Regions from separate parts of the Pleurocapsa sp. FMAR1 genome, predicted to be linked through region 2. Evidence: riboswitches for the same ligand, from Rfam matches in the RefSeq annotation. Region 2 holds a riboswitch; each other region holds the start of a gene.
The links. Region 2 has a riboswitch for cobalamin ahead of SLP02_RS13060 (HupE/UreJ family protein). Riboswitches for the same ligand answer to the same signal wherever they lie in the genome.
Positions count from the first base shown of each region.

Region 1: it holds a riboswitch for cobalamin, as region 2 does, so the genes downstream of both, SLP02_RS19905 (DUF1636 domain-containing protein) here and SLP02_RS13060 (HupE/UreJ family protein) in region 2, are expected to answer to the same signal.
Region 3: it holds a riboswitch for cobalamin, as region 2 does, so the genes downstream of both, SLP02_RS04200 (sirohydrochlorin chelatase) here and SLP02_RS13060 (HupE/UreJ family protein) in region 2, are expected to answer to the same signal.

Region 1 covers NZ_OY762512.1:4,067,854-4,078,902, reverse strand. The annotation lists gene SLP02_RS19935 (hypothetical protein) at 1-230, shown strand, start outside; gene SLP02_RS19930 (hypothetical protein) at 136-663, shown strand; gene SLP02_RS19925 (metal ABC transporter substrate-binding protein) at 856-1,797, shown strand; gene SLP02_RS19920 (metal ABC transporter ATP-binding protein) at 1,855-2,646, shown strand; gene SLP02_RS19915 (metal ABC transporter permease) at 2,639-3,541, shown strand; gene SLP02_RS19910 (hypothetical protein) at 3,666-4,247, shown strand; cobalamin riboswitch at 4,335-4,482, shown strand; gene SLP02_RS19905 (DUF1636 domain-containing protein) at 4,961-5,344, shown strand; gene dnaG (DNA primase) at 5,381-7,345, opposite strand; gene ruvX (Holliday junction resolvase RuvX) at 7,451-7,894, shown strand; gene SLP02_RS19890 (hypothetical protein) at 7,942-8,661, opposite strand; gene SLP02_RS19885 (ATP-grasp domain-containing protein) at 9,199-10,467, shown strand; gene SLP02_RS19880 (succinate--CoA ligase subunit alpha) at 10,765-11,049, shown strand, end outside.
Region 2 covers NZ_OY762512.1:2,703,776-2,714,824, forward strand. The annotation lists gene SLP02_RS13035 (CmpA/NrtA family ABC transporter substrate-binding protein) at 1-1,082, opposite strand, end outside; gene SLP02_RS13040 (chloride channel protein) at 1,737-3,212, shown strand; gene SLP02_RS13045 (S1 family peptidase) at 3,560-4,603, opposite strand; gene SLP02_RS13050 (COP23 domain-containing protein) at 4,640-5,176, opposite strand; gene cobW (cobalamin biosynthesis protein CobW) at 5,340-6,386, opposite strand; gene SLP02_RS13060 (HupE/UreJ family protein) at 6,410-7,081, opposite strand; cobalamin riboswitch at 7,400-7,548, opposite strand; gene SLP02_RS13065 (lysylphosphatidylglycerol synthase domain-containing protein) at 7,670-8,680, opposite strand; gene SLP02_RS13070 (protein kinase domain-containing protein) at 8,719-11,049, opposite strand, start outside.
Region 3 covers NZ_OY762512.1:841,674-852,722, reverse strand. The annotation lists gene SLP02_RS04235 (anthranilate phosphoribosyltransferase family protein) at 1-626, shown strand, start outside; gene SLP02_RS04230 (phosphatase PAP2 family protein) at 771-1,457, opposite strand; partial or broken gene SLP02_RS04225 (hypothetical protein) at 1,698-1,775, shown strand; gene SLP02_RS04220 (hypothetical protein) at 1,849-2,085, shown strand; gene SLP02_RS04215 (hypothetical protein) at 2,158-3,387, shown strand; gene SLP02_RS04210 (hypothetical protein) at 4,076-4,765, shown strand; gene SLP02_RS04205 (HEAT repeat domain-containing protein) at 4,843-6,105, shown strand; gene SLP02_RS04200 (sirohydrochlorin chelatase) at 6,111-7,103, opposite strand; cobalamin riboswitch at 7,128-7,327, opposite strand; gene SLP02_RS04195 (high light inducible protein) at 7,558-7,701, opposite strand; gene bioB (biotin synthase BioB) at 7,810-8,835, opposite strand; gene SLP02_RS04185 (hypothetical protein) at 8,944-9,279, opposite strand; gene SLP02_RS04180 (hypothetical protein) at 9,402-9,881, shown strand; gene SLP02_RS04175 (Uma2 family endonuclease) at 10,020-10,583, opposite strand; gene SLP02_RS04170 (cysteine desulfurase family protein) at 10,647-11,049, opposite strand, start outside.

The sequences.
Region 1 (11,049 bases), 1.4 Mb from region 2:
AATTTGAACCAGTTATTCTTAAAAACTCTACTTGGTGGGAGAATTGGGCGTTTAAAAATTTCTTCGATATGCAAGAAGCTACCTTAATTGGCGCACAAGCACCAGCTATTTATCAACATACTTTTAATACTCTAGTTGAGTTTGGTCTTTTGGGCGATCGCCATACCAATAAAAACGCTAAAGTTTGGGGCATCGAAACCGCAGCAATACACAATAGATATAGATACTAAAAATTTATCCTGTTCTAATTGCCATCACTCTATTGTCGCTGCTTCTACAGAATTATCTTTATGGCAAGGAATGTCTTGTTTGCAGTCTCAGTGTTCGGGACATTACGAGGAGACAACAGCAAAACTAAACTTTTATAAAAACCTCTACTCCAAGGGTAATGTCAGACGCATTTTTGCCCAGGAACATACGGGACTACTAGAAAGAGAAGCTAGAGAAGAACTAGAACGTCGCTTTATCTCTAGTCAACATCGTTCTAATCCCAATTTACTCTCTGCTACCTCCACCTTAGAAATGGATTTAGTTCGACAATTTTGTGGGGCATTTTTTTCAAGGATGTCATTTGGGCGATCGCTTCAAGAAGCCGTTGCGAGGCAAAGCGGTCTTGAGGGTTTCCCTCATAGAGCTATTGCCGAGGGCGAGGCTATTGAGTAAGAAAGGGGTACTAGATGCGGACAAGTCCTTTCTCGCATCTGCCCCTAAAGAGTTCGACATCAAAAAGCATTTCCGTGCAGCAAAGACCACACTTCATCGCTTTATCTGGAGTACATAGTTGCTATCGACTCAATTATGAGAAGAATATGAAAAAAGTGATATGATGATGAAATCAGGTTCACTTTTTTTTCTATGGCACAAATTATTTTGAGACGAGGCATTATCTTATTCTTTAGCATAACGCTAGGGATGTGGATTGCTGGCTGTAATGGGACAGAGGAAACTTCATCAGCAGACACCGAAGCTAAAAAGAAAGTCCTTACTACTTTTACTGTCATAGCAGACATGGCTCAAAAGGTGGCAGGGGACAAGCTGGTTGTGGAATCGATTACTCGCGTTGGCGCAGAAATCCACGGCTACGAACCTACACCTAGCGACATAGTAAAAGCCCAAGATTCTGACCTGATTCTCTACAACGGCTTGGGTCTGGAACGCTGGTTTGAGCAGTTCTTAGGCAGCGTGAAGGATGTGCCCTCGGTGGTACTGACAGAAGGAATTAAGCCGATTCCCATTGCGGAAGGCTCTTATGCTGACAAACCCAATCCTCATGCCTGGATGTCGCCTCGCAATGCGCTGGTCTACGTCGAGAATACTCGTAAAGCATTTGTGAAACTAGATCCAGAGAACGCAGATACCTACAACGCCAATGCAAAGGCATATAGCCAAAAACTAAAAGCCATTGATGAAGAGCTAGAAACGGACTTGCAGCAAGTACCCGAAAACCAACGCTATTTAGTAAGTTGCGAAGGGGCATTTTCTTATCTTACTCGCGACTATGGCATGAAAGAAATTTATATGTGGCCTATCAATGCCGAACAGCAGTTTACTCCCAAGCAGGTACAGGGCGTAATTGAATCCGTGAAAGCAAACGATGTGCCGACTATTTTTTGTGAAAGCACCGTCAACAATGAAGGACAAAAACAGGTTGCGAAAACAACAGGGGCAAGGTTTGGGGGCAACCTCTATGTAGATTCCCTTTCCACCGAAGAAGGGCCAGTTCCCACCTATTTAGATTTACTCGAATACGATGCCCGCACTATTAGTAATGGTTTGCTGGCGGGTAGTAATAAGTAGCCAAGGGGTACCCCCCGCAGGGAGTAATAAGTAAGTAAGTAAGCAATTTAAAAGATTATGCAATCTGCAACTCAAACACTCGATATCAGCGTCAATAACCTCAGCGTTACCTACAGCAATGCTAAATTAGCTCTTTATAACGCTAACTGTACTGTAGAACCAGGCTCTATCACTGCTTTAGTAGGGCCAAACGGCAGTGGCAAATCTACCTTATTTAAATCCATCATGGGTTTTTTAAAACCCAGCCAAGGACAAATTCGCGTTGCTGGTCTGCCCGTGCAAAAAGCTCAAAAACGACAGTTAATGGCGTATGTGCCTCAGTCGGATGAAGTGGACTGGAATTTTCCCGTGAGCGTATTTGATGTCGTAATGATGGGACGTTACGGCTACATGAACCTGTTGCGTATCCCTGGTTCTAAAGATCGTCGGCTGGTGATGGAAAGTTTAGAGCGAGTGGGTATGATTGATTTTCGCACTCATCAAATCGGCGAACTGTCTGGAGGTCAGAAAAAACGAGCCTTTTTGGCGCGGGCTTTGGCTCAAGAAGGTAAGGTAATTTTACTCGATGAACCCTTTACGGGAGTAGATGTTAAAACAGAAAAACGGATTATCGATCTGCTGATCCAGCTACGGGACGAAGGACACACCATTTTAGTATCCACCCACGATTTAGCTTCGATTTCCACGTTTTGCGATCGCACTATTCTTCTCAATCAAACTATTCTTGCGTCTGGAACAACTGAAGAAACCTTTACCGAAGAAAACTTAGCCATGACCTTTGGTGGTTTACCAGTTAATAGCCTACGTCAGATGTTTCATAATTCTGAAGTAAAGGCAAGGTATGAGTAATTTAACTGCCAATATTCCCCTGGTAGACTGGCTGATTGAACCCTTGCAGTATGGATTTTTAGTTCAGGCTATCTGGGTTAGTGCTTTTGTCGGTTTAGTCTGTGCGGTGCTTTCTTGCTACATTACCCTTAAGGGCTGGTCACTAATGGGAGATGCGGTTTCCCATGCGGTTGTGCCAGGGGTAGTAGTGGCATATGCCCTCAATATTCCCTTTGCTATCGGCGCGTTTGTCTTTGGATTTGGGGCTACAGTGGCGATTGGCTATATTAAATCAAAAACTCGCCTTAAAGAAGATGCCGTTATTGGCGTAGTGTTTACTGGCTTTTTTGCCCTTGGTTTGGTGTTGGTAACAAAAATTCCTAGTAATATTGACCTATTTCATATTCTGTTTGGCAACGTTTTGGGCATATCTCAACAGGACATCATTCAAACTTTGATTGCAGGTACGATCACTCTGGTGGTGATTTTGATACGACGTAAAGACCTGCTGCTGTTTTGTTTTGACCCCAATCACGCTAAAGCGATCGGTCTTAACACCCAGCTTATGTATTATACCCTGCTTTCGGTGCTGGCTCTTACCATCGTCACTGCCCTACAAACCGCAGGTATTATTTTAGTTATTGCCATGCTGGTAACTCCAGGATCGACAGCTTACCTGTTAACCAATCGCTTTGACCATATGCTAGGAATTTCTATCGCTACCAGTGTCTTCTCTTGTGTAGGTGGGACTTATCTTAGCTATCATTTTGACGTATCTACAGGTGGAGCGATCGTGGTACTAATGACGGTGCTATTTGTTGTGACAATGGTATTTGCACCAAGGTACGGCATTTTGGCTCAGAACTCTCAACGGCACCAAGAGCCTGTTTTCGATGGAACAAAGAAGAAACTTTAAAGAGCGATCGCGAAACACTCCTTATAAGTATTGCTTTAATTGAATATATTTTGATCGATGTGCAATTTTACGCTTAAAAGTTAGAATCGGTGTTTGATAACTACAAGCATTGATTTCTAAGTTCATGAAAAAATTAGCATATGTTGGGCTTGTTAGTCTTTTGAGTTTATCTGTAGTTTCATGCAGTGAACAATTTGATAATCAAGAGCTATCAACAGACTCAGATAAAGAAGTAACCAACGAGCAAAAACTAACATACTATGCAAACGACCTCGGTATTAGAGTATTACACTCTTCTTTAATATCTATTAACAAGCTTGGTGCTGCCCACTCTGCGTATGATAACGAAAATCAGTGCCTAACCACGATGGAGTTTACAACAGCACCTCAGTTATGGGAACCGCCTTACTATAAAATCTTAGAATCTGCTACTCAGGGCGAAAAAAAGGAATACAATTTACCAGGAATTACTGGAATCAACACTGTTAGTCAAGAAGAAAATTTATCAATTTTTTATGGCGAACTTTTATCTTCGCCTCTTGCAAGTAAGGTTTTGCAAATTCGTACTGCTAATTTAGAATGCCAAGAATTACATTTAACTATTTTGGATGGTATATATCAGCAATGTAATGAAATAAGAGCTAAAGTCAGGTTAACTCAGTGCGATAAATGTATCAACTTTATTCTATGTAGAAAGTTTAAGTAAAAAGATTGCTTTAACTATAAACAAAGATACTTAGTGAAAAAATTGAGCTTAATTACTAACAATTATTGCTAAGAAAATAATAATATGATACCTTAAACATTATTCGGTTCTAATGAAAATCAGCCATTAGAAGTAATGGGGAAAGATTGGTGTAAATCCAACGCTGTTCCGCAACTGTAACGAGAAGATTAAAACTCTCTAAGTCAGAATGCCCGCCGATGCTAACACTACATGAACAAACTAATCTGCGAGGTACAGATGTTTAAACACTTTCTAGTTTCAACAACTATTTATTATCTGTTTGGAATATTGCCCACCACGTTACGGCAGCCCACAGAGTAATTATTAAACGCAGTTTTACCAAGATTTTAAGCGCGATTCCCAATAGCAATATTTTGAGTAAATTGATTATTACTCAAGCTGTTTTGCTGGCAACATTAGCAACTAAATTGATTATTCTAATTGCTAAAAGTCAAGCCAAGAGCTATCAGAAAATAGTGTTTCAATCGCTATACAGAATAAATCTGCTTGGGTAAAACCTAATAAATGATCAACCAGTAAATAGGGTATGAGATTGTAGTTGATTTAGGTTAGCAATCTACTTCATACCGCATAGTTTTTGATGCCGATTCGCTCTCAATTTGATTCTTATTATTAATCGAGTTGTCGTTCTTTTTTCCTTATTTTAATTCACCTATTTTTTTGAAATCACCATGACTGAACATACATTATTAGTTTGTAGCCTGTGTCGCTTTTCCGAGACTCAAAAAAAGAAACACGGACTGTCGGGAGGACAACACCTGATCGAAGAACTGCAAAAAGGTTTGGATAATTGTGACTGGAGCGATCGCATTACTATCCAACCCGTATCCTGTATGGCAGCTTGTCGCCGTTCCTGTGCCGTTACTTTAGCTGCTAATGATAAGCTGACCTTTGTTTTGGATCGACTTGCACCTATAGAATCTGCACCCGATTTATTAAAATTTATCGAGCAATATGTTACCTCGCCCCAAGGGAAAGTTCCTTACCGAGAACGTTCTAAAGCTATTCAACAAGCTACCTCATTTATTTTACCCCCCTTAACCAATTCTCATTAATTAAAGTGTATTGCATAATTAAATTATGTAAAAGATCTACTGAGTAATGGGATCTTGAGAGAAAGCCAAGCGTATTTGTTCTAGTTGTCTAATTTTTTCGACGGCGGTTTGAATTTCTTGGTAATGATATTTCATTAGCTTTAAATCTGTAGCAGGATCGAGATTCTGTAGCTGTTCTGCACAGTAGATCTGACGCTTTTGGTAGTTTACCTGTTCTAGAGAAGCGATCGCTTCTGCTACTCTTATATCTGCCCGAAAAACATCTTCTTGGGTTTTTTCATCTAAATGAAACAGTTTTGTCACTGTATTCATTTTTTTAGGAAAATCTAAACTACGGTTATGTAATTCACTTAATAGTGGATTAGCATTCTCTAATGATGGACGAGGTAAATTATCTTCAATGGCGATAATTTGTTGCCATAAAAACCGATGAACAGCAATGCTAAATAATAAGTCTTTGCTTTCTAGCTGCTCAATAATCTGCTCTCGATATCGAGAATAATGAATATAAATCCTCAGCAATAAAGTTTCTGCTTGTTCTAATAGTTCACTTTCAGGATGACTGGCGATCGCAAAAGCTGGTTTAGCTGAGTCAGAATTATTTTTCTGCTGCTTAGTAAAATTTCTCTGATATCTAGGACGAGGCGATTTGATTTGTGACTTGAGGGTAGCCAGATTTTGTAAAACTAGTCTGGCATCTCCCTGACTAAGAAGTTCGGCACATTGAGTTAAGTAATGGTTGCGTTGATTTGCATCCTGTAATTTATTTAACAGCACGATCATTGCTGCTGCTACTTGTTGAAACTGATCGGCAGCCTTCATGCTTTTGTCTGCCGTTAAGCGGCTAATTAGCCAATCCAACCATAAGGGGGCAGCTTCTAAAGCCTGATAATATAATACTGCGCCATCTTCCCTGCTTTTAACAAATTCATCCGCATCTTTGCCACCAGGAAGATTGAGAATACGTAGCTGTACTACTCCGCCATAGACTAAATCTTCGACTTCAGCGATCGCTCTTTCTGTAGCTTTTTTGCCAGCATCATCCGCATCAAAGTTAAGAATTACCTGTTTAGAAGGAGTAAAGCGCAGTAGCTGCTTAAGCTGATTTTGAGTAAAGGCTGTACCCAAAGATGCCACCACATTACCAATACCTGCTTCGTGAAGTGCGATCGCATCAAAATAGCCTTCTACTACCACTGCACAGTCAGCTTGGCTGATATGAGTCTTAGCCCGATCTAAGGCAAACAAAGTTTTACTTTTATCAAATAGAGGTGTTTGGGGAGAGTTAAGATATTTTGGCTGATCTTCTTCCTTCAGACTCCGACTACCAAAGCCGATAATTCTGCCCTGGATGTCCATAATGGGAATCATTAGGCGATCGCGAAATACATCGTAATACCCGCCACCTGTTTTACGGGGTTTAATTAATCCTGCTTGTTCAACAAAATTAACAGGATAGCGTTTTTGCTCAACTAAATATCGATAAAGGGTTTCCCAACCCGCAGGCGCATAACCTAGTTGAAACTTACTGATAGTTGCGTCTTCTATCTGTCTTTGATGACGCAAATAATTAAGTGCAAATTCTCCAAAAGACTGATGGAGAGCGTGTTGATAAAAGCTGGACGTGACTGCCAAGATTCGATATAGTTCTTCTCTAATACCTAGCTGACGCTGAATTTCTTGTCTTTGCTCAGGCTCAACTGTTTTAACTTCTACCTGATAGCGACGTGCTAGATCTAAGACAACCTCGGCAAAAGACTGTTTGCCAATCTCCATCAAAAACTTATAGGCATTTCCCCCAGCACTACAGCCAAAACAATAATATAGCTGCTTGTCCTGACTAACGCTAAAGCTAGGAGTCTTTTCGTTGTGAAAAGGACATAAACCCAGAAAATCTTTGCCTCGTTTGCGGAGAACAATATGCTCTGAGATGACATCAACAATATCAACTCGCTGCTGTACTTCTTCAATTGTATCTGGATGAAGTCGGGGAACTTTCACTCGTGTTTGGTAAACTTAAATGATTCGCAATCCTTATAATAATCAATTTTGAGTTACGTAAACTGAAATAAATCTCTCAGATTCTAATAATTACTATTGGTCACCATGAAAAAAGTTTCAGCTTTGGGGTTGGATGTTGGTAAAAAGCGTATGGGAGTAGCTGGTTGTGATGGCACAGGCTTGATTGCTACTGGTCTAACTACTATTTATCGAACTTCTCTGGCTGAAGATATTCAGCAATTAAAAGAAATAATTAAAGAGAGAGAAGTTGAAACATTGGTTGTCGGTATGCCCTACACTTTAGAGGGACATATTGGCTCACAAGCAAAACAGGTTCAAAAATTCGCTGACCAAATAGGCAATATTCTCCAGTTGCCGATTGAATATGTTGATGAGCGTCTAACCTCTGTCGAAGCAGAGGCGCAACTCAAGGCACAGAAAAAATTCTCAACCCGTAATAAAGGCGCGATCGACCGCCACGCAGCAGCAATAATTTTGCAACAGTGGCTTGATATTAGACGCTCTAAAATGATAAGAGATAGAGGATGAGGAACTGAGAAGGCAGCAATATTTTATTTCCTCATCCATCATCCTTATTAAATTGGCATAGGATCTGAAATACTAATATCTTTTATGGGTTGTTTCGTCAAACACTGCCAATGACAAGTAAACAGATCGGGCTGTTGGGTTTTAAGGGTTATTAGAGCAGGTGCAGCAGGGAAGGGCCATAGTCTATCAAACACAATCTCCCCATTGTACAGACTAAACTGAAGTAGGTAGGTTGCTGGTGGCGCATCTAAATTTTCTAATAATTTTTCGGCTAAACTATGAAGAGATTTAAGCTGGCGACTTGGTATTGCCACAGGCTGCTCATAAGAATTGGGCATAGAGCCTTCACCAATTATCTCTGCATATACAAGTTCATCAGATAGAATTATTGGTAGCCATAAATGTCCTAACCAAGAATCACCTACGCTTGTTTTAAAGCCTAAATTTGTTTCTACCCAACGTCTTCTAGCATTAACGTCTTTACAGGCAGAATATATTTGCTTTTGAGCAAAATCGAAATATTCTGGCACTTGAATGGTTAAAGGGCAGTAAATTGTCTCTGAATCCCTATTTTTCTTAATAACTTTAGAGTTAGAGTTTTTAGACCAAAGAGTTGCCGCCGAAACAATCTCCACCTCCGTTGATGAAGAATTTTCGGCGATACTTCGCTGTAAGGCTTCAACCATTTTTTGCGTTACTGGCGACGCTGCAATTAGCTTTCCTTGTTCACTAACGTCGGCATTGATGATAATTACAACTTTTTCCATTCCCCTTCCATCGTTATAAAATTTTGCCATAGCTGTCATGAGTCGAACAGTATTTTTTCCGAGATACTTGAATACTTGATGATTAAATTGCTAATATTACGCTTCTCGCTGAGTAAAAAAATAGTTCGTGATATTTGTAGGGCATAGTTGAATTATGAATTTATCTAGTTGGGAGTTGTAAACTAACAGTAACCGCAGCCAAAGCAACAAACTTTAGGCGATACTAGAATACAAGTGTAAAATGCTGGTCGAAAGCCTCGACATAATCATCATACTTGCTGTTTTTAAGTAGTCGTTTATATCTACATCAAGTCTAACTTTTAAGCAGTACTTATCATAGTTGCTTCTTGACTAAATTTTCAAGATTAGAGGCAAATAACTTAATAATGTAAACATAAGGTAACAAAATAACTTGAGAATAACGAATTAGCTACCTTAAACAAGGGTTAAGTAAGAGAAATTAATTTAAGATACTAATTTCTAAATGCTGTTTTTAACCCAAATCTAGTTTACAAATTACCAATTTACAATTAGGATATGGAACTACTAGAATATCAGGCTAAAGAATTGTTTAAGATGGTGGGTATTCCTATTCTACCTTCTCAGACTATCAAAGATTCTAGAAAAATTAAGCAACTGCAAATTCCTTATCCAGTCGTTTTGAAGTCTCAAGTTAGGTCGGGAGGGAGAGGCAAAGCGGGAGGTGTCCGTTTTGCTGCTAATACTATTGATGCGATCGCGGCGGCTAGGATTATCTTTAATTTGTCTATTTTAAATGAATACCCTGAATTTATTTTAGCAGAAGCTCACTATAATGCCGAGAGAGAGTTTTTGCTGGCAATAGTTCTCGACTATGATTTACAACGCCCTGTGCTGCTTGGTTCGGCATTAGGAGGCATGAATGTAGATTCATTGTTGGCTAATTTACAGCAGGTAGTAGTCGAGTCAGAATTTTCTATATTCTATGCCCGTCGCCTAGCTGCCAATATGGGACTATCAGGTCAATTAATTTGCTCTGTTAGCGAGATTATTGCCAAAATGTATCGCTTGTTTGTCGAAAAAGATCTAGATTTAATTGAAATCAATCCTTTGGGAGTTAATAGCAAAGGAGAGTTGATGGCACTAGATGGAAAAATTACGATTAACGATCACGCGCTGGCAAGACAACCTATAGTTGAAACCTTGAATTTTTCTCAATATCAAATACAAGCTAATCAACATAATGTTGTAAAATTTAACCAAGATTTTGCTCAGGCTAGATGGCGTTGGTTAGATTGGCAAAATAGCGCAGGTAAAATTGCCATAATCTGCAACAGTTTTGATTTGGCGTTATTGACATGGGACTTACTTGAGCAAAATAAAGTTTCTCCTGCCTGTGGTGTTTTAATTGCCCAGAGCCTGAGCAGCACAGAAAATAACCCTAAATATCAAGAGCAAATAGCAGAAATTCTCGCCGAACTGGAGTCGGTGTCTGGCATAAAAGCTATTTTAGTCAATATTTGGGAGACAGAAGCGGTCAGTCGAGAAGTTATTGAGGCGATCGCTAATTATGCCCAATCAATCGCTAAATCAGCCTCATCTGCTAATGAACAGCCGAAAGCCGAAAGCGATCAAGCAAATAAGCCTACATCTATCAAGCAGACAAAATCTTTAACACCAGTTGAACTCGACCCTCAACCTCAGTTTATCTTACGATTATTAAATAAAGACAATCTAAAAGATATAAAAATTACCGAGACTATGTATTTGTCTAGCAATTTAGAAGCAGCAATTGCCCAAGCCATAGCTGTGGTTAAATCAAATTAAAGGTTTTTTTTGTTCAAACTTGTTAAAAGTAAAGCGGTGAGACCCCGCGTCGCCGACAGGCGCAAGGGAACGCTCACCAAGAAAGAAGAATATATTTCATACTAAATCCTGTTGGTATAGGTTACTTAAAAAAGAAGTCCCGAAGATTAATTCATCCCCCAGTCTCCTAGTCCCCTCGTCTCCCAGTCAGCCTACATAAATAACCTCTGTCAATCGGATTTGGTATCATAGCTGAGTTGATGAGTTTTGATTCTGATTTGAACCGCTCTAATTTTTTTAATAGAAAGTTTTTCTGCTATGAACTGGTTTTCACCCAAAAAGGTAATTGTCCAAGGAATTACAGAGTCTCAGGCTGCTGTTTATGCAGTGCAAATGAAAGCCTCTGGCACTGAAATTGTAGCGGGAATTAGTCCTGGTAATGGAGGCAGTGAAGTTGATGATATTCCCGTTTTTGATTTGGTAGAACAGGTACTAAACCAAGTTAAGCAAATTGATATTAGCCTAATTTTTGTAGATCCCTTTCAAGTACTTGATGCAGCAAAAGAAGCGATCGCTGCGGGAATTAAGAAAATTATTATTTTT
Region 2 (11,049 bases):
TCAATCAAAAACCAAAGATCGTGACTTTGATAGGGATAGGAAGCCGAATTTTGCCAAAATTTCATCCGATACGGACTATTAGTTAAAACTTGTCCGTTACCAAAATCAAAGTTACCTTTACTTCGCTCCAAAATATCTTTAACAGGAACATTGAAATACTTGCGAGCTGAGACAATTTGACACATTTCTTCCTTATTGGCCATTTCATCACACCATATTTGCGCTTCCAACACTGCCATCAACATTGCTTTAGCTGCGCGAGGATAACGATTGACCCAATCTGCACGCATTGCCAGGGCTTTTTCAGGATGATCTTGCCATAGTTGTCCCGTAGTTAAAGCAGAATGACCGACATTACGCCTGATTATCTGGGCATTCCAAGGCTCTCCCACGCAGAGCATATTCATCGTTCCTGTTTTAAGGTTTGCCAGCATTTGTGGCGGTGGGACGACAAACATCCATACATCTGTATCGGGATTAATTCCTCCCGCAGCTAGCCAGTAGCGAATCCATAAATCGTGAGTCCCTCCTGGAAAGGTCATTGCTACCTTAAGTTTTCTTCCTGGACCTTTGCTTTTGGCTTGTTCTGCTTCTTCTTTGAGTTTTTCGCTTTTTAAACCAACTGACTCGTAGATATTAGCCAAAGAAATTCCCTGACCGTTAACATTTAGACGTGCCAAAATATTCATTGCCAGCGGCTGATCTGATGTAATTGTTCCCGTAGCCATTAAGTAAGGCATGGGGCTAAGAATATGCGCTCCATCTACGCCACCTGCTGCCGAACCTCGCACTAAATTGTCACGGGTGCTTGCCCATGAAGCTTGTCTGACAACTTCAACTTGAGTCAGACCGTATTTGCGGAAAAATCCTTTTTCTAAGGCAATTATTAAAGGAGCAGCATCAGTCAGGGCGATAAATCCCAAGCGAATTTGGTTCACTTCTAGCCCATTGGTAGTAGGGGCTGCATAGTTAATAGATTGAGTTGTTTTCTCTGAAGTTGTAGACGTACAGCCATGACCGAGAAGACCAGCAGCGATCGCACCTGCCGAACCGACAAATCGCCTTCTGGAAAATTTGGACATCAATGAATATATTATTTGAAAATCCGAGAAATTAAGCAATGGCGCTTAAACGCTCGACACTTAATAGTAAATAAATCGATTCGACTTTTCAGTATCGGCTTTTACTAATTTATAATATTTTTTAGCTGAATCTTATAAATAAAATTCATGTTTTCTAGAATTTGTAAGCTTATTTTGTAGACAATTCATGACATTAAAACCAATAATTGTTAATAGAAACCCAGAAACATTAAAAAAAAATTAAGCTAGGAAAATGTGTGTCTTTAGCTACATCTAGCAGATACCTATTAATATTAGGTTCAATTGATAGCTGGTCTTTAATTTAAAAATAATAAATTTTACAGCTTTGATACCATCATCAATAGCATAAATGTAGTTTTTATTGATGATCGAGAATAAATATTTAGATTAAATTTAATTTCAAATTTAAGACCATAAAAATAACTATAGTTATCTTTGTTTATTTGATATTAAGGCGATAAAAAGATTGAAGTTAAAAAATTATAACCACTGAAGAATTGATTATTTATGTCTGGAATATTGTCATTTAGTGGTCGCGATCGCATTTTGCATTGAACTTGGAATGTTTGGGTTGGTACGCGATGAGATTATTTTTTTCATAGTTTAACTGAGAACGTTTTTAGGAGTATATATATGTCGTCAAATGGTCAACACGGGAATGGAACATGGTCGGGAGACCCGACCGTTTCCTCCCATCAAATTGAGATAAGCGATCGCCACGAAAACAAACCCAGTCTAGAAAGCATTAGCGACAATAGACAGTTAAATTACTCACAGCTTTATCTCTGTGCTGTAGTTATAGGTATCTTTGGCGGTATGACGGCTACTATTTATTACTTCGTGCTAGAAAGCATGATGCACGGTATGTGGCACACCCTGCCTGAAATAGTCAAGCCTTATTTTCCTAGCTGGCTTGGGGTTAGTAACTATGTCTGGATTGCCACTACTATTGGCGGATTTTTTGTTGGTTTAGCTCTTTATTTCTTTGGGCTTCCTGGAGAAATGGCTCAAGTGGTCGATAAAATTCATAACCCAGGCAAAATCGATATCCGCCAAACTCCAGCGATGATTGTCACCTCTTTAATTGCCATTAGCTCTGGTGGGAGCGCGGGACCCGAAGCACCTTTAGTTCAGGTTAACGGTAGCTTGGGAAGCTGGCTGGGAGAGAAATTAAATCTTTGCAAAACTTCGGTGAGAATTCTTACTTTTTGCGGGATGAGTGCAGCTTTAGGAGCTTTTTTCGGCGCACCGATTGGTGCAGCTTTGTTTGCCCTAGAAATTCCTCACCGTCGCGGTTTGCAGTATTTTGAAGCGATCGCCCCATCGATTATTGCTGCCATTTTTTCCTTCGCCGTATTTCGACTAAACACGGGCATAACTATCGGTGGTTTTTACCACTTTGAAGAAGTTCCTGCACTTTCCCCTCAAAACTTACTAGAAGGCTTAGTTTTGGGTGTAATTGGTGCTGGATTTGCAGTAATGTTTATTATCATCTTTCGTCTGATTGGCAAGCTACTAAAACCTCTAGAACATCATCCGATTGTCTTAGCAACTTTAGGTGGTTTATCAATTGGTCTAATTGCTTTTGCTTTCCCGCAAACCCTATTCTTTAGCGAGGCACAAATTCAAACCGTAATTGAAACGGGGGCTGGTTTAGGTGTTGGTCTATTACTGGCGATCGCTGTTGCTAAAATGTTTGCCATTAGCTTTACCCTACATTCTGGATTCTTGGGTGGCTTCATTTTTCCCCTATTTTTTATCGGTGCTAATGTTGGTTATGCCGTGTCTTTAGCAGTACCTCAAGTTCATCCTACGGTGGGCATGGTCTGCTTGATGGCAGCAATAAATGTAGCTGTTACTAAAACTCCCGTAAGTACTAGTATTATCCTCAGCGTACTTTCGGGGACGGCAATGCTGCCTGTTATTGTGATCGCCTCTTTTGTCAGTTTTGTCTTAACTAGCCAAATTACCATGATTAAAACTCAACGATATCGAGACTTAAAAGAAGTTGATTCGTCTAATCTAATTCTCGAAAAAGTGATATTAGTTGGAGAAAAACAAACTATAATTCCTGGTTTAAACAAGCTGAAAAAATTAGTGAGTATTTAAGATAGATTTTATGAGTTTTTTGGTGACAATCTTCGTGCTATTAATTTCGACCTGCTTTTTCTGTTTGCTTATGACGACAGACTTCGGCTGGGGTCCAATTGCCTATATTGCTTCTTTCTTGGGCGGTATAGTTTTAATTGGTTGGGCGGGTGTTTCTTGTCTCGATCTTTTCAACGATTAAATTGATGTTAGTTAATGCAAAGAATAAATTCTCTCGAAGAGCGAGAATGAAATAGCCCTGCTTCAAACAAGAACTTATACGAAAAAACAATATCTTTTAAAGTAAATGATTCACTACACCATTGAAGAACTACTGTTTTCTATGTGGACGCAGTTTATATTATTTTTTAGTTTTTAGGATCACCTGTTGTTTGTTCTTGAAGATCATCAGTAGATTTTTTACAGCTTTGATTGGTTACTTTCGCTTCTGCCTGCATTTTAGTAACTAATCGGGAATTTTCTAGCGACGTAGATTTACGAGCGATTTTTGAGTTAGGTAGTGGTTCAAGAGACTCTAAATGTGGTGTTAAGCCAATGCTTTTTTCAATGGGAATCGCCAAACTTGAGCGTGTGATTAATTTCTGTAACGCAGGACAAGGCTGAGAACCATCTTGATAAATTTCAGGAGAATCCCAAAGAGGATAGGCGTGCTGACCATTTATGCCGACTACTTCTCCTTGGCTGTTTAATAAAGGACCTCCGCTCATTCCTCTTTGAACATTGTTGGTATAGCCTATTTGATATCCTTGCTCAAGAGCTTGATTTAAAATCATAGCAACTCGACCTGACTTAAGCACAAAACCATTAGGCTCATTATTTTGAGGCTGTTTTGAGATAAAGGGAGAAGATATTCTTTCTAATTCAGAACGGGGAAATCCAGCAGCGTATATTGGTTCTCCGACCTCAAGAGATAAAGAACTACCAATTTTTGCTGTGGGATAGGTATTATGGGAATTAAATTCTAATACAGCCAAATCATAATCTTGTTTGGAAGTTGAATTGGTCACAACTTTTGCTGAATAGGTTTTTCCATCGGCAGTTTCAATACTGTAGGGAGCTTCTCCTGCTCGCAAAACGTGTTGATTGGTGATGACAGTATATTTTTGACTTTCTTGCAGCACAATAAAGCCAGAACCTAAAAAATCACCGCTTGATATTTTGACGCTGATGTTTGCTGCATGGTGACTGATTTCTTTGACTAATTCTTGAGAAGTAGTGCTACCAACAATTTTGGTTTTTAACTTAGAAACATCTCCAGATAAAAACATCCCAGTGCCAATTAAACAGATCATCAGTTTTATTAGCTGGGATGTGGATTGTGAGAAGTTAATGTTTGCAAGGATTGTTCTCCCAAAGCCTTTTTCTGACTCTTGATTAGGTAGCCATTTCATTAACTAGTCTTGATAAGTTTGCTCTTATCTATATTTTTAATTGTTTACGGGTACAGCGTCGAGGAATTTTGCCATATCTACATAAAATTCACCGTCAGAGTAGAAACCAGGATCATCTCCACTTAGAGTCAAGGTTTGTCCACTAACGCTACGACGGAAATCCACGAGTTTGACTAGTACTTCTTCTGGATCTGTGCCTTGCTTTAGAGTTACCAGGACGTTTTCTTCAGGACAAGTACCGCCTCTGGTATTGGCTACACAAAGTACAGGCATTTTGTTTACATCACCTGTACGAATAAACTTGAGATTTCCTTTGTCTAAAAATCCTTGGAAACGCTGTGAAACAGCACCGCATCGGTTTTTAGGAGTCCATTCACCAGAAAAGCTATTTTGCCAGTTAATTAAGGATATTCTGCCTCTGGGGGTATTGACAAAGGTAGTCCAATTTCCATTAAGTTGAGCGCAATAATAGGTATTGGTGTCTTTAGTTTGTGCTTTAGCTGGAGATGCGATCGCGCCGCCAATAACAACGCCTAATCCAGCAAGTATGACCGCTAACGATTTAATTTTCATGGTAATTGAGATAGATAGTGTGAGCTATAGGAAAAAGGATACGTTAAGTATTTATATCTAATACTAATGTAGCAAACCTTGCTTCGTAAGAGTTTTTCACCTTGACAAATTATAAACTGCACACTATGTAAAACTGAATTAAGTACAATGTCAGCGATCAAAACTAGATTACTGCCTTATCGCCCAAAATAGATTGTTCTATTAAATCTCGCTTTAAGTTATGTCCAATTAGCACTAAGCGAGTTTGTCTTGGTTCATCGGCTGCCCACGGGCGATCGTAAAAGGTATCAAAACGATTGCCTACTCCCTGCAACACCAAGCGCATTGACTTATTTGGCACATTGATAAATCCTTTGACGCGATAAATCTCTTGTTCTTGAAGCAATTGCTTGAGTTGTTTAGTTAAAGCTTCAGGCTCAAAGGCTTGTTCTGATATTAGTTCAATGGAATTAATATCATCGTCGTGTTCATGTTCTGCTTCGTGATCGTGATGAGAATGACGGCTATCTAAATGATCTTCAACCGCAGCATTAAAGCCTAATAAAAGGTCTGGAGCGATTTCTCCTTTGCTTACAGTGACTATTTTTACCCCAGGCTGTAATTCTTGTTTTAGCCAAGCTTTGATTTTGCTCAATCTATCTTCATCAACCAAATCAGTCTTGGTCAGCAACACCATGTCAGCACAGGCTAGCTGATCTTCAAAAAGTTCCTCAAGGGGCGTTTCGTGTTCTAAATTAGGATCTGCCTGTCTTTGAGACTCTAAAGCGTCAATATCTCCTACTAAGTTGCCTGTTGCCAAAGCATGGCAGTCTACTACGGTTACTACTCCGTCTACAGTGGCACTATTGCGAATTGCGGGCCAACGAAATGCTTGAATTAAAGGCTTGGGCAAAGCCAATCCCGAAGTTTCAATCAAAAGACAGTCAATTTGATCGCGACGCTTCAGCAATTCTTGCATGACTGGATAAAATTCTTCCTGCACAGTGCAGCACAAACAACCATTGGTAAGTTCAACAATATTACTATCGCCATCTTCTTCATCGCAAACTTGACACGATCGCAATAAATCACCATCAATACCTACTTCGCCAAACTCATTAACCAAGACGGCGATGCGTCTTCCTTGGTTGTTTTGCAGTAGATGGCGCACTAAGGTTGTTTTGCCTGCGCCTAAGAAGCCTGAAATTACGGTAACGGGAATTTTGTGCATAATAATTAAAGTCTGATAAATAATTAACCTAAGATGTTGCTGGAGAGAAAGGCAAACCCAATACCACACACGGCAAATCCAGCAAAACGTAGAGGTAAGCTGGGTGATCCCGAAGCTCTTTTGAGAATCGATTTGCCGACATAAAAAGCGATCGCGCTAATCCCTAGCTGAATTAAACAAAAACCAAGTAGATAAGCCCCTACAGCATTAGCCCTAGCACCGACAATAGATTCGCCATAGGCATAACCATGAAAAATACCAGCAATCGCAGCAATAATAATTAATAAAGCTAAATTAGTTTTATTTTCTTTTGCCAAGAAGATGCCCACAATTAGCACTGAAGCTGAAATAATTAATTCTGGTATCGGTAGATTAACGCTTTGTAAATGTATGCCTGTACCCACAGCCGTAGCCAGAATAAATGTCAGAGGAATAACCATACCTAATTTGCTGCTTAAAGCTGCTAATAAGCCAATAGCAATCACAAAAACGAGATGATCGATGCCAATTACAGGATGACCCAAACCAGCAAGAAACCCCGATGCAAAACTGCTAGGAAGTTTTCCACCGCTAGCATGATGAGCCAGCGCAGGGGAAGGGATAAGCAGTAAGCTAATGCTCCCGAAGACACTAGCCAGAAAACCCAAAGCAATTACCTTACGAGAAAGTTGCGCGATCGCACTATTTTTGTTCATAATTTGTGATTAAATTTGATTCAAAACCCTGTAAACACCAATCAATAGCTACAGATATTTTGTTTTTTTGAATAACAAAATTCAGCAAAACAAACTTTAGAGTAGTAATTAACTAATTAGTTGTTTGTCAGCCAAAAGCACGGTACTTCAATTTCTACCGCTCCATTATTAAATTAAGAAGTGCTTTTTGTTTGAAATTATTTTGGTTTATTACTAGTAATAAATGCTTAAAAAAGTTAAAGCTACGTAGAGTAAGCCAACGACAATTGTTATGAAGTGAATTTAACATTATCTGTACCTCGCAGATATGATCTAAGTGTGGTTGTATATAGTATCGGCGGGCATTCTGACTACAGAAATTGACGACAATCTCTTTACAGTTGCGGGACAGTGCCAGATTTTCACTGAACTTTCCCCTTTACATTTAATGACTGCTCATCATTAAAACCGAATTTTAGATAGGCAGTATATTTTTGTTTTACTACCATCTGTCAATCTACCACAGACAGGAGAAATTGAAATAATTTAGCTCGCAAATACTGTGTGTATTAACATGAAACACAAAAAAGCGAGTTTGCCTGAATAGAATTAACTATTACTTTTCCAGCATACTCCTGCGGCGATCGCTTCTGCTAAGATGCTAATTAGGCGATACAGTGCCACTGCTGCTATTTCTGCGGGAAACTGAGTATTATCTAAAAGACTAAAAGCGGTAACCTCAAATACTCCCAAGCCTCCTGGCGCGCCTGGAACAATCAAGCCTAACAACCAAGCAAAGCTAAAGGCACTGGTTAATTGAGGAATCTGTTGCCACGTCACAGACTGCAACGCCATAAAAGTCAGCATAAATCCAGTTGCTCTAAAAACAACAAATCCAATTTCCCCTAGAAAAGGAATAAAAGGATATCGATCTAATTTAATAGCTTGTGCCGCGATCGCATCAGCTTTGTTTTTACTACGGCTCAATCGGTGTAAGAGTTGATTGATGATGAAGGGATGTATGCCAATTAGCACTACTACTAAGCCAGCCAAACTTAAAATGCTGATAGCAGATAACAAAATCTGAGAATCAACATTGATTGTTAGCCAGCTTAATTTATCAGTAATCAAATTAATAATCTTCAAGACAAATAACGAAATTGGCGAATCTATATCCTCTGACCAAATCAACCCGCTACTGGTCAAACCAATAAATAAGGCTGCTGCTGCCATTAATAATGGCTCTAACAAGACACAAAGAGTTGCAGCACCCCTTGAACCTCCTTTGCGCTCGACAACGGTTATTCTGCCATAAAAGTGCCAGATGTTACCTGGGCAATATTTAGCAATATTGGTTAATAGATAAACTCTAATACCTTCTTTTGTGCTTAAAGGCTGTTGAAAAATTTTGATAATCCATGTCCATACCCAACCAGACCAAACATGAGCGCAGATAGTTATGATTAATGCTCCCGTTAGCATCAGCCAGCCTTGAGTATCAATTTCAACTGAAGCAACTTCTATCAAGCGATCTTTGAGTGTCTTGACCAAGAAAAATAATATACCTCCCAAAATAAACCAGCGTAGATAAGGTTTAATTTGAGCAAGAATCTGTTTCATTCAGTAAATTGTTGATTACCCATTACCTATTACCTCAATCAACTGCCAAGTTTACGCTCGATTCTCTCTAAAGCTTGATTTGCTGCTTGCCAATCTGGCTTTAAATCTACTGCTTTTTGATAGTATTCTTTAGCTGTTTGATAATTTTGTGAATATTCGGCGACCGAGCCTTTACCATACCAGGCTTCATGATAATCGGGATTAATAGCCAATGCTCGATCATAAGAATCCACAGCTTGAGTGTATAGTTGGCTATGTTTTTGAACATTGCCTAATCCAATTAAGGCAGGCAAATAATCTGGTTTAACGGCTAATGCCTCTAGATAAGCTTCTGATGCCTGTTGATAATCTCCTTGTTCAAAGTATAGTTTGCCCAAGTTATTCCAGGAAACAAAACTTCTATCTGGATCTAACGAGATTGCTTTTTGAAAATCAGCTATAGCCTTGTCTGTCTGCCCTAAACGGGTGTAGGTTTCACCACGATTGTTCCACAACCAGACATTTTCAGGAGCAATCTCTATAGCTTGATTATATGCTGCGATCGCCAAATCATATTTTTCAAGATTATACAGAGTCAAAGCTTTACAGTTCCAAAGTTGAGGACTTTGATAGTATTTTAAAGCTGTGTCGCAAGTATTCAAAGCTGCTTGATAATCATCCAATTGTCTTTGTGCCTTGGCTTTTTTTAACCAAACTTGTTCAAAATTTCTTACCTGTCCTCTAGTATTTGGTAATCTTCCTAGTCCACTATTGTAATAGTCAATAGCTGCTTGATATTGGTTTTTGTCTAATTTGGTATCGCCGCGATAGAACTCCAAAATCGCCGCCCTCTGACTATATTGAGTCCAGCCATATAGAATTCCGAAAAACAAGATAGGAGCAATGATCAAGTATTTATATAATCCTCTAAATCTAGATTTGTGCTTGATTTTTTTGAGGTCTTTGACTACTCGGTTTACCGATTGATATCGTTGATTTTGATCTAGATAAATCATTTTATCTAGGATTTTGGCAAAGTTAGGACTAATTCTGGCTTTTCGATGCCACAATATTTCTCCCGTGCGGGGATTTTTCTCTAAATTTTGCGGAGAAGTTCCCGTTAGTACATGAATAGCAGTCATACCTAGAGCATAGATATCGCTTGCCAAAGTAGGACTGTTGGCAATTTGCTCTGGAGGAATATAGCCAGTTTTGCTTTCAGGAATTAAATTGATAGCTTCGTTGACTAAATTAAAATCAACCAAAGTAACTTTATTATCCTTGTGTCGTCTAATTAGGCTAGAAGGTCTAATGTTGCCGTGAATAATTTGCTGTCTGTGGAATGGATGTAAAGCAGTAGCAGCATTAATCAGAATCTCAACTACCTCAGTTTCTGAAAGGATAAACTGATCCTCAATAATTTGCGCTAAATTTTTTCCCTCTACATACTCTTGAACGATATAAATTCTTGATTCATCGATAAAATATTCAATTACCGCTGGAGTTTTCTGATCATTATCAATAGCTGATAAATTACTAAAGCCGATCATTATCTCTTGATTCATTGCCGATACTGAAGATTCTCTCAATTGCAGAGGTTGCAGAATTTCTAAATAATATCTAAGTTTACTTTCTTCTAAACTATTAGCTACATAAGAGTGTGTTTCTTTTCTGCCACCTAGGTACTTAGCTATCTGATATTTATTAGCGATAGTTTTACCAATCATTTCTAATGGTTGAAGATCGCGCAATACTTCTTTGGCACTGTTGTAACGTTGTGAAGAGTTACCAGCAGTCATGCGATTAATAATCTTCAAAAAAGCTTCACTGATGGCTATTTTTTTATTCCAGGCAGTTACGCCACTAGCTTCAGCTTCCTCCCACTCCAAGGGAGATTTATTGGTCATCCCAAAAATAACTGTTTTACCTAAAGCAAAGATATCGCTACTATAGATTGGCTTGCCGTTATTTTGCTCTGGGGGCATATACCCTGGAGTACCAATAATCTGGGTTTTAATCTGCTGTTTGCTGGTATCAAAAGCCAAGGTGCCGATTTCTTTAACTGCACCAAAATCAATCAGGCTCATCTTGCCATCTTGTTTACGTCTGATTAGATTGGATGGTTTTATATCCCGATGTATTACACCTTGCTGATGAACAAACTTGAGTATTTCTAAAACATCAAATAAAAACTGAATTGCTTGAGCTTCATTTAATATTTGCCGATGGACTTCCTGCTCAAATTCTTCGCCTTCAATAAATTCTAAAACTAGGTAAAACTGTTTTTTTTCTTCAAAATGACCAATAAATTGAGGAATTTGAGCGTGTTTACCTAACCATTGCAAGACCATTGCTTCGGTTGCCAACCTCTCTTTGGCACTCTCCCACAC
Region 3 (11,049 bases), 1.9 Mb from region 2:
AGTTCAACCTAGCTCAAGCTCAGAAGATCTATAACCAAAGCAACGTGGGCTTTATTTACCTGCCACAACACTTCCAGGCTGCTCATGATTTTGTGACCTTTCGTGAACAAATCGGCAAGCGTCCTCCTTTCGCCACTGCGGAATTAGTCTGGAGTCCTGTAACGGGAGATTGTCATTTGGTAGCTGGGTTTGTCCATCCACCAACCGAAGAGCGTTTTCGCTCAACTTTTAAGCTTCGTCAGACTAAAGACTTTACTTTAGTTAAGGGTTTAGAAGGTAGCTGCGATCTTGCTTGTAGTCGTACAGGAATTATTGCTATGAGTAGCTCAGAAAAAAGCTTTGAACGCCTTTTACTTGACCCAAAAGACTACGACTTGAATGGTTCTGATATTCCCTTAGAATCCACAGAGCAGGCGATCGCTTTAATTAAAGCAGTTATTCAAGGAGATAACAGTAAACTATTTCCTGCTGCCATCCTCAACGGTGGTTTTTATTTATGGCGTTTTAAACAAGCTTCTAGTTTAGAATCTGCTTTTGAGTTAGCCGAAAAAATATTGTCTACAGGAGAAGTTGCAGCCAAACTTACTCAGCTACAAATGGGTGCAAAAACTGCAACACTTATTTAAATGCTGGCTGTTTGACACAATCATTTCAAAAGCTTTCAGTGTACAGGTTTTATTTTTGGATTCTCAAGGTGCTTTTTGATAGAGCGATCGCTTGAAAGTATTAAAGTAGTGTACTTAGTGTGCTGGCAAAATAATGTATGCTTATTAAGCTTTTTGTAATTTCAGCATTGTAATGTTGAAAGTAATCCATAAAAATCCTACGCTGTAGCCAGCAACCACATCTGTCGGCCAATGTACACCTAAGTAAAGTCTACTCAAACCAATCGCGACTATTAATATTGCAGCCATACAGTAGAAGACTTTGACATATCGCGGATAATGGATTCCTAGCAGATAAGCTAAAAAACCATACAGCACAATCGAACCCAAGGCATGACCGCTGGGATAACTATAAGAAGTTTCGGATATTAGCAACTTCCAAAGTTGAGGGCGAGGTCTGCTAAAAGCTAACTTTAATCCGTAACTGAGAACTGCACCACCCAAACAGTTGAGCAAGAAAATTTTAGCTTCTTGATGGTAACGTCGCCACCATAATATCCCCAAAGTAAGTAAGGCAATAAATACCACTGTACCTGGATTGCCCAAGCGTGTAACGTTTAGCATTATCCTATCTAATGTTGGATTGGCAAATTGATGTATCCAGAGCAGAATAGCTTTATCAAAACCAAAAGCTTCTCGTTCTAATACATCTTCGGACAGTTTGGCTAATATATAAATAATTGCCAAGCAGATCAACAGTCCCAGCGTGCCAATCGTGGCAATTAAAGAAACTATTTGAGGGTTGACTTTTTGAAGCCAAAAACTAGCTAGCTTGTGTAACCATGGTTGCATAATGAAAGTAAACTACTCTACACAAAAAATTGAACTTCTATGCTGACATAAGCAGTGCGCTAACTGGTAGAGTTAAAAGCGCGATCGCAACAGTTGTAATTATTGGTTTAAGCATGATGGGTTTCTTTTACTTAAAATATAAAATGTAGATTAGATATGTACCAAGGCTACTTATCTAATCTACTTTTCAAAATAAGTAAAAAATGTCAAGAAGTTTGCAAGAAAATTACGTAAATATATTTAAAATATTGGATCTTCAGATACCTTAATCGAATCTCTCCTTCATCCGTTGCCACTCTCAAAAACATGAAGGAGTAATTTTTGCTTAAATCTTATAAAGTTCCTGATATTTTATTTCTAAAGTAAGTTGTCCAACAAAAATTGAACACTTATGAACTTTTTAGATAAAGCTATTTTAGCTACGTTCCTGATTAATATCTTTAGCTTAGGTGGATTAGTAGCACGAGCATCAATTAAGACTTCTCAAGCCAATTGGGTTGCCTCTCAACGTGCCAAGGACACTCAAGTAGCAAAAAGTAATCATGATCATAGGGATGCAGATAGGGCTGTAATAGAGCAATTAGAAATTTTTGCCCAAGGTTTGCTAGTTAATGACTATACCAACTAATAAACAATTAAAAAAAGGGAACACTATATAGCAGACTTATCTAACTCCTAATTTTATTGGAAACATAAACTTATGAAAATTGAAAATCTTAGAAAAGAGAATAACGCAGATCGAGTCAGAATAATCGCCAAGGTAATTTGGGAAAATTGCGATCGCCCTAGTCAAGATGTTTATTTTGAAACGACCAGTGAATTTGGTGACGCTCTTTTTCTTAATCCCAACTCTTTTTTACTAGCCTGCGCTCTACCTGCCATGCGCTATGGAGAAAAGCGAATTGCCATTGATGCGCCGATTTCTCCTGAGATTAAAGATGGTTTAATAAACTCAATGAAGTGCCTGATCGATTGGCACGGTCAAGGTCGTCAGGTAATCGAGATCGAAGCTCCTATTGAAACAGAAGTTTTGTTTACCGATAAGCCACCTAGAGCAGGCGCATTATTTTCGGGTGGCATTGATGCTTTAGCGATGGTAAGAGATAATCATCTCAATTTTGCCAAAGATCACCCCCGACACATTAAAGATGGCATCTTAGTTTATGGGGTTTTGCAAGGAGAAAACGAGCAAGATCCTAGTTTTCAAAACGTAATTAATGCCGTAAGCGCAATGGCAGAAGATGCAGGGATTAAACTCATTCAAGTTTATACCAATGCCTATGCTCATTTTCGCGATTTAGATCCTGACTTTAGCTTTTGGCGATTTGAATATCATGGTTCTTTTCTCGCGGCGATCGCTCATGCCTTTGTGACTCGACTAAGCGTTGCTTCAATTGCCTCTACCTATGACTTTGCCAACCTAGAACCTTGGGGTTCTCATCCTCTGCTCGATCCTTTATATAGCACTACTAGTTTACAAATACGCCATGAAAATGCTGCTTTATCTAGGTTAGAAAAAACAAAGCTAGTTGGAGAATGGGATGTAGCTTTAAAACATCTGAGAGTTTGTAATGAAAAACAGAGCTATAGCCAGGGTAACTATAACTGTGGCAAATGTGAAAAGTGCGTCAGGACAATGACGGCATTTTTATCTTTAGGATTGCTAGAGCAAATTTCTACCTTTAAAGAAAAAGATGTCTCCAAAGAAAAGTTAGTTAATACTTGTTATCTCAGCGATAACTATGAAGAAAATTGTTATCGTGAATTGATTAAACCTTTAACCGACATAAATCGCCTAGATTTAGTTGATGGCATTAAGCAAATTAGCAAGCGATACCATGAACAAGATTTGAAAGGCATGATTAAACGTCTTGATAGAACCTTATTTAAGGGTAATTTGTTAGAAATTGGTCAGAAACTTAAAAAGTAAAACAATTTATCTACGCGAGCTTGACAAAGATATTCTACATACTTCCTTTGACCACTTTCGCCGTCTGGTACTATTGCGATCGCAATTTGAGTGTTTAGCCTATTATCAAGAAAAGATGCTTTAAAAGACCATAATTTTTAGAGTATCTTTCTCTTACCTGCTAATAACTTGGAATAACGTGGGTTCGACAAAATTAAAAGACAGTACAAAGGGCTAACACGCATATAGGTAAAGATAGTAATCCTGATTGACTCTAAATTCCAGGAAGGTTTAAAAGATGATGTTTTACATAACAGCATTTTTTTGATTGATTTAGTCTCAGTTGTCTTAGTAAAAATTAATATGTTTAATAAAAATATTTTTTTTGTACAATAGCACACTTGATAAGAAAATAATAACTACGCTGGTGGTAAGAAAAAACAGTTTAAAATCAACTTTTATAGTTAAGCATATAGTTTATATCTATATATAAATTGCTTTTACATTACTTTCCGCGAAAACGCTTAACTTGCTTGGCTAATAAATCTCATTAACTACTTATTTAAACTTGATAGAAGCTAATAGAACCTAAAAAAATAAATGTAATTATGTCCTAGTAAGCGATCTCATCTTTTATAGAGCATAACTATACGTTTAGTAATTTTTTAGGGAACAATAAGTACAAGTTCTCTGGAAAATAGTGTTAATCATGCAAAATAACCAAGCTGTTAATCTAAAGCGTAGCCAAAACTACGTCAAGTCTTGTCTTCAGGCAAGACCGAGACACTATGATTTTTCTTACAAAAAGCCTTTTCCTTCACAAAAAACTATTGACGAACTTTTAGAAGAAGGATATGTAGGCATAGATCATAAATTAGCTTATGACAATGCCTTTGCTGGAGTTGCACATAAATTTAAAAGCAAAATTAAATGGACAATTAGTAGTCAAACTGAAGATGAAATTTGGCTGATGACTACCGATAGGCAAGCCCTAGAAAAATTATCTGAATTTATGCTTAATAAGTTTAGCTGGTCGCCTATGATTTACTCTGTCAGACCTAAAGAAGCTTTTATTTTTACTCCTAAAAATGATACAGAAAAAGCAGCAATTGAAGCAACAGTTTCAGGAGAATATGGCTGGCAAGGATCTTTGTATTCTCTAGAATTATATGAATATCATGGTGATGAAGCTGGATTTATTTTTACAACCAAACCATTAGATACTTCCCAGCAAGAATGGCTATTAGTAAAGCTAAATTTTAAGGACTATACAGGATCTTGGAGTCATCACGATGGAACATTAGAAGAAGTTTACTATATTTGGAAAGAGAATATACAGTTGTCTGAGCCTAACTATAATCCTACTGCTGATGAAATCTTAGATGCTATAAATGATTAGTGTGGCTACTTGACTATAAAATTAGATGTAGCCCAGAAAGTTATAAACTATTGAATATAAAAAAGATAGTTTGAGTAATGGATAATAGATTTTCTAATATATTTAATTTAACTGAAGACCAGGCGATCGCCTTATTAAAAAAGCCCTTAAATACAGAAGATGGCACATCAGAGCGTTATGTTGGTGCAGCACATCTAATTAATTTTCCCACCGAAAGATCGATTCAAGCTCTAGTTGAAGCCATAGAAGATCGCGATCCTGTTTTGGAAAATCGTATTGCCAGGCGTAAAGCAGCTGAGAGTTTAGGACGTTTAAAAGCTGAAACAGCTTTACCAACCCTAACATCTTGTTTAGACGATGCAGATGTCCTAACGGTAGAAAATGCGGTGTGGGCAATTGGCGAAATTGGCACAGAAGATCGATCTATCCTCGAAGCGATCGCCCAACTACTAACTAAGCCTAATCAAACCTATCGCGTTATTCTGCACACCTTAGCTAAGTTTAATTACCAGCCAGCTATAGATAGAATTAAACCATTTACTAGCAGCGACGATCCACCAACCGCCAGTGCTGCGATCGCTACTTTAGCTCGTTTGACTAATGACTATAGCCAGATGGATCGGGTTGTCGAGTTTTTGCAACACGATGATATTAACGCCAGACGCGCCTGCATTCAAGATTTAATTGATACAGAATACTATCAGGCAATTTCCGCGATCGCTTTTGCACCTATCTCTATAGCATTTCGCTTACGAGGCATGAGATTACTTGCTGCTGCGGGTATAGCTGCGGGTAAAATAACTTTTGCTGAAATTGAACCTAGCTTAGATCGAGTAATCCGCGATCGCCCTCAAGACATTGAAATGGTACACGAGTACGATCAGCCACCATCGATAGAGTTTTTAATTAGAGAACTTTACCATACCGATTTTGGCAGGTGCTATCTGGCAGGAAAAACCCTTTTAGAAGTTTACCCTGAGCTTGCACCCCAAGCTTTATTGCAAACCTACCAAGAAGAAGCGCATAACGACTATGGCGCACATTTCCATGTGGTTAAGCTGTTGGGTTTACTTAATTACCAGCCTAGTTACGAGCTAATTGTAGAAGCCCTACACAATACCTCGCCTCAGTTTCAAAAATCCCGCGCAGCAGCAGCGATCGCTTTAGCAAATCTTCAAGCAACTCAAGCAATTTCCTTACTAAAAGAAACTTTAAATACGCCAATTTTTGAGCTTAAATATGCTTGTCTGTTAGCCTTAGAACAGCTAAAAGCTCCTTGCTGGTCAATGGTAGCTGATGATTCAAATCCGCTAATCAAAGCTAAAGCTAACAAACAATAACTAATCTAGGGTGTTTTCCAGATACGTTGATGATAATCTTTTACCTTGGCATAAGGATCGCTATTGTCGTGATGATGGTGATGTCCATGTTCATGTCCGTGTCCGTGTCCATGTCCATGTTCATCTACTGCTGCCAGACGAAACTTACACATTTCACAGTTCATCGCCACTTGACCTAGCTGCGCCTCAATTTCTCTTTCTCTAATTACCTCCAATAGCTGAGGGGCAATTCCCATTTCTGGTAAGCAAGCAAAATCAATCTCAGGATGTCGTTCTTCTTGTTGGGCAGTAATATCAAAAATTTTTTCCATTAACGTGCCTGTAAACATGAAATAGGGCAGGACAATTACCCGTTTAGCCTGATGCAAATATGCCCGACTAAAACCTGGTTCTAAACGAGGATGAGTAATACCAATAAAGCAGGTTTCTACTGTTTTGTAGCCACTACCTTCCCAGATTATGCGAGCTAGTTTGTACACATCACCATTAGCATCAGGATCGCTCGAACCCCTGCCGACAAATAGCAGTACAGTATCTTCGCGGTCAATATTACGGGGGTTATATTCTGGCTTGTCCAACTCTGCCAAGCGATCGCGCCATAGCTCGATAATTTTAGGAGTAATCCCAAAATGGCGACCATAATTAAAGCTTAACTGAGGATAGGGCGATCGCGATCGGTCTAGCTCGTTGGTAACATCAAATTTATTGTGTCTGGCAGCAAACAACAAAATTGGCAAAGCTGTAATTTCTGTATAGCCTTGTTCAACGCAAGCTATTACAGCTTCTTGAATTGTCGGCTGAGTAAGCTCTAAAAAGCCAGGAATAACAGGACGAGAAGTATCCAATTTTTTATAAGCTTCGACAAAATCAATAAAGGTTTGTCTACCTCGTTCATTTTTTGTACCATGACCAATCATTAATAAAGGTCTTTGATAAGGCAATGGCTGTAATTTAAGTTGATTAATACTCGATTGCAGAGAAGAATTGACAAAAACCATCTGTACCTCGCAGATTTGTTAATTAGGTTAACTATTTTGAGCGGCGGGTATTCTGACTTAGAGATTGTTGACTATTTAACTTGCGCATTCCCTTGCGCCTAACGGCGACGCGGGGTCGCTCGTCAACCTCATCACAGTTGCGGGACAGTGTTGGATTTACACCAGTCTTTCCCCATTACTTCTAATGACTGTTTCCCATTAGAACCGACTTATCTCGATCATACTCTTAGTCATATTCAAGTAAATCAGGAATTTAGCTTAAATTAAGACTTGTATAGCCAAAATAAGCTGTTAACCAAAAATCGAAGTTTCTGGCGATGTCTAAACATAAACTTGGCTTCAGACACCAAAATAAAGGAGTTTGGTACAACAATTGCTTGTTGTACCAAACTCCTTTAGTGATTAGAATCTATTTGATTTATGTATGATTGCAGTTGATAGTCTCTGGAGAGAACTACATGATTCCAATTTGGCTAAGAATTCCCTGACCAGTAAAGTACTCTACAGCAACACCAATGACAAAGCCTAACATAGCTAGGCGACCATTCCAGTCTTCTGCGAATTTAGTAAAGCCGAATTTATTTCCTTGGTTTTCCATTAGTTGTGACCTTGTTAAGATATATCACTTACTATTGTAATTAATATAAATTTTTGTTGCAATAGATTTACAAAATAACTTTCTAATAGTTTTGAACGTCAGTTCGGGTTAACGGGTTAAGATGATATTGTCTTCTACGTTTAAAATTGAACCATCGGGGTTTTCTAAGACAAATCCCCCATCGCGAATCATAGCTAAATCAGCGTCTTCTGATTGTCCAGTGGTGGTAAGATAGTCGCCGACAAAAATAGAGTTAGCAGGATATAAACCCATTACCTGTAGCGATCGCAAGTGGACTTCTCTCCCCCCCGCAATTCTGATTTCTTGCTTAGGCAGAATAAATCTAAATAGGCTTAAGATTCGTAAACAGCGACGGGGATTTAGCTGATTAACGTCGCTTAAAGGTGTGCCAGCAATGGGAATTAGAAAGTTAACTGGCACGCTGGTAACGTCTAACTCTCGCAAAGAATAAGCCAAGTCGATAATATCTTCATCGGTTTCATTCATGCCCAGAATTCCCCCTGAACAAGTCGTAATACCTGCTTTTTGGACGTTTTTAATTGTTGCCACGCGATCGCGAAAAGTATGAGTGCTACAAATATTCTCGTGGTGATTTTCTGAAGTATTGAGATTATGGTTAACTCGATCTACTCCCACTTCAGCTAAACGTTGGGTTTGAGATTCATTGAGTAACCCCAAACAGGCACAGATCTTTAAGTCGTGTTTCTCTTTGACGGCTTTAAAGGCATCTAATACGTTGTTAAAGACAGATTCCGAAGGCGATCGCCCTGAAATAGCCATGCAAAACGTACCTGCTTTTAAATCTGCTGCCTTATCTGCTGCCTGGACAATTCTTGCTTGGGCTATCAAAGGATATTTCTCAATCTCGGCGGTTGAAATTTTTGATTGAGAACAATAGTTGCAGTCTTCGGGACATAAGCCACTTTGAGCATTGAGTAAAAAGTGAAGTCTGACGCGATTTGACCAATAATGATAACGAACCTTGTAAGCTGCTGCTAATTGCTCTAATAAAACCAAATCTGGGGCTGTTAGAATGCTTTTGGCAGTGGTGCGATCGATTAACTCTCCTGCCAAAGAAAGTTTAGCGATGGCATCGTAGTCAATTTTAGTCATGGCAATTAAACTTTATTGCAGAGAACTTTATTGTTTTACCACGAAAATCAGTGATTAATTACTAGTTATCATTCCTTGCCATAGCTTAGTAGAGTTAGCTAAAAAATATCAGGCTGGCTGACTAAGGCGATCGCGAATGGTATCAGCGATCGCCTGTAGCCAAGTTTCGGTAATCATTTCCTTTGATAGTTGAAATACACAATAGCCTTGTTGCTGCGCTAAATTGAGCTTTTCATAATCTCGCATAAGGCTTTTGCCTGTAGTGTGTCCACCTTGATGCCAAATTTGTCCATTAATTTCGATTGCTACCTTGGCAGAGAAATTAACATAATCAAACTTAAAGCGACGCTTGGGAATTAGCCGTACTTCTGTTTCCAAATCTAAATCGGGAAATAATTCTGACCATAAGAGATCGAACTCAAATTCTAAGCTACTGATGCTCATCAGTTAAATTAATTGTTTTTTATAAAAGATAACCTCAATTTTTTGTATTGACCAATGGTCACAGCAGCGCAAAGTTAAAAGAAATTTTCAATTCACACACTAGACGTAAATTATAATTGTTAATGCTTGAATCTATATTACTTAGTTCTACAATTCTCATTGCTCAGTTACCAAAACCCGATCCTCAATTTACCCAGCTAAAAACTCAGTTAGAAAGCTATGGATTTAAAGTTAATCTAGCTATTCCACCCAGTTTCAGGCTACCCAATCAGCAAATAGACTTTCAGAGGCGAAGACTGAGAAAACCTTATGGTGTATTAAATGCTGCTAATAAATCTATTTGGATTAACCCAATTGTTTTTGACTTAGGCATTAGCAATCGGGTTTTGATTCACGAAGCTACTCATGCAGCACAATTTTGCGCGGGAAATAGCAACATACAACCTATCGGCTTGGATATTGAACCCATCAAACAAGCTCAACCTTTTTTTAAAAGATATGTTGATACTTATAGTCAAGCTGTAGAAAAAGAAGCTTATGCAGTCCAAACTCAGTCTAATGGTTTTGCCTTAGTCACATCTTTATTAAATCAGCATTGTTAATCACTTTAACAGCTTTGACAAAAAATCTGGCTGGCAAAATATAGCAATACGCATTTATATTAGGACACTTATTACTTTTTACTTACGAGCAATCAAATTTTCTGTCCTAACCGATCAACGTACTGCGATACTTGTACCCTATTCCATTAGCCAGCCAAATAATTCTCCTAAAGTTAGCTCAAAAGCTTTGGCAAAATCTGGTACGGGTAAAACGTCTGTTGCTGCTTCAAAAAACGCGGGCTTTTGCTGGGGAAAATAGACTAAGATTAACTGCTCGTCAGGATCGATTAACCAGCCTAACTGTGTACCGTTATCCAAACAATGAAGAATATTTTTGACTACTTTTGTATGACTTTGACCAGGAGATAAAATTTCGATTGTCCAATCTGGTTCCAAGTTAAAAACATTTGCTATTTTGCCATTGTCCTGGCGTGGAATTCGATCCCAAGTAAATATAGTGACATCAGGTACAGTAGAACGCCCAGCAAATGTACATCTTAACTCGGGAAAGGCTCTAGCAATCTTTTGGGGTTTAAGCGTGCCATTAAGAGCAATAATTAATTCTGCTTGTATCGTACTATGTTCGCCTTGAGGCATTGGTTTTTGAATAATTTTGCCGTCGATATATTCTCTGGCAGGTTTAGTTTCTGGTAATGCCAAAAAATTTTCTAAAGTGATGAGTTTAGAGGGAGTTGTAACCATAACGTCATTTCCTAATCAAATTGAGTTTGATAATAAGGCGATCGCAGCTAAATTTTACGTATATTAGCAGCACACTAAAGGCGGCATCAGACGGCAAATAACTTGTTTTAGAACCATGGCTGTCCAGTCGATGTCTGCCTCGGTGGTATCTTTGCCCAAGGTTAAACGGATGCCTCTTTTAGCAGCAGCAGCATCATAACCCATTGCTAATAAAATGGGACTGGGATTAAGTTTGCCACTATGACAAGCAGAACCTGCACTAATGCCAATTCCTGCCATGTTTAGCTGACGCACAATTGTTTTTCCCGTCACGTCTTTGGCTTTGGCAGCAAAGCGATCGCTTAAAATTAAACTGACATGGTGAGGCAGCCTGTATAGTCTATCGCCTGTAATTTCTAGGCAAGGATAGTCAGCCAATAAGTCAAATAGGCGATCGCGTAATCTCTGCAAACGAGAAATTTCTACG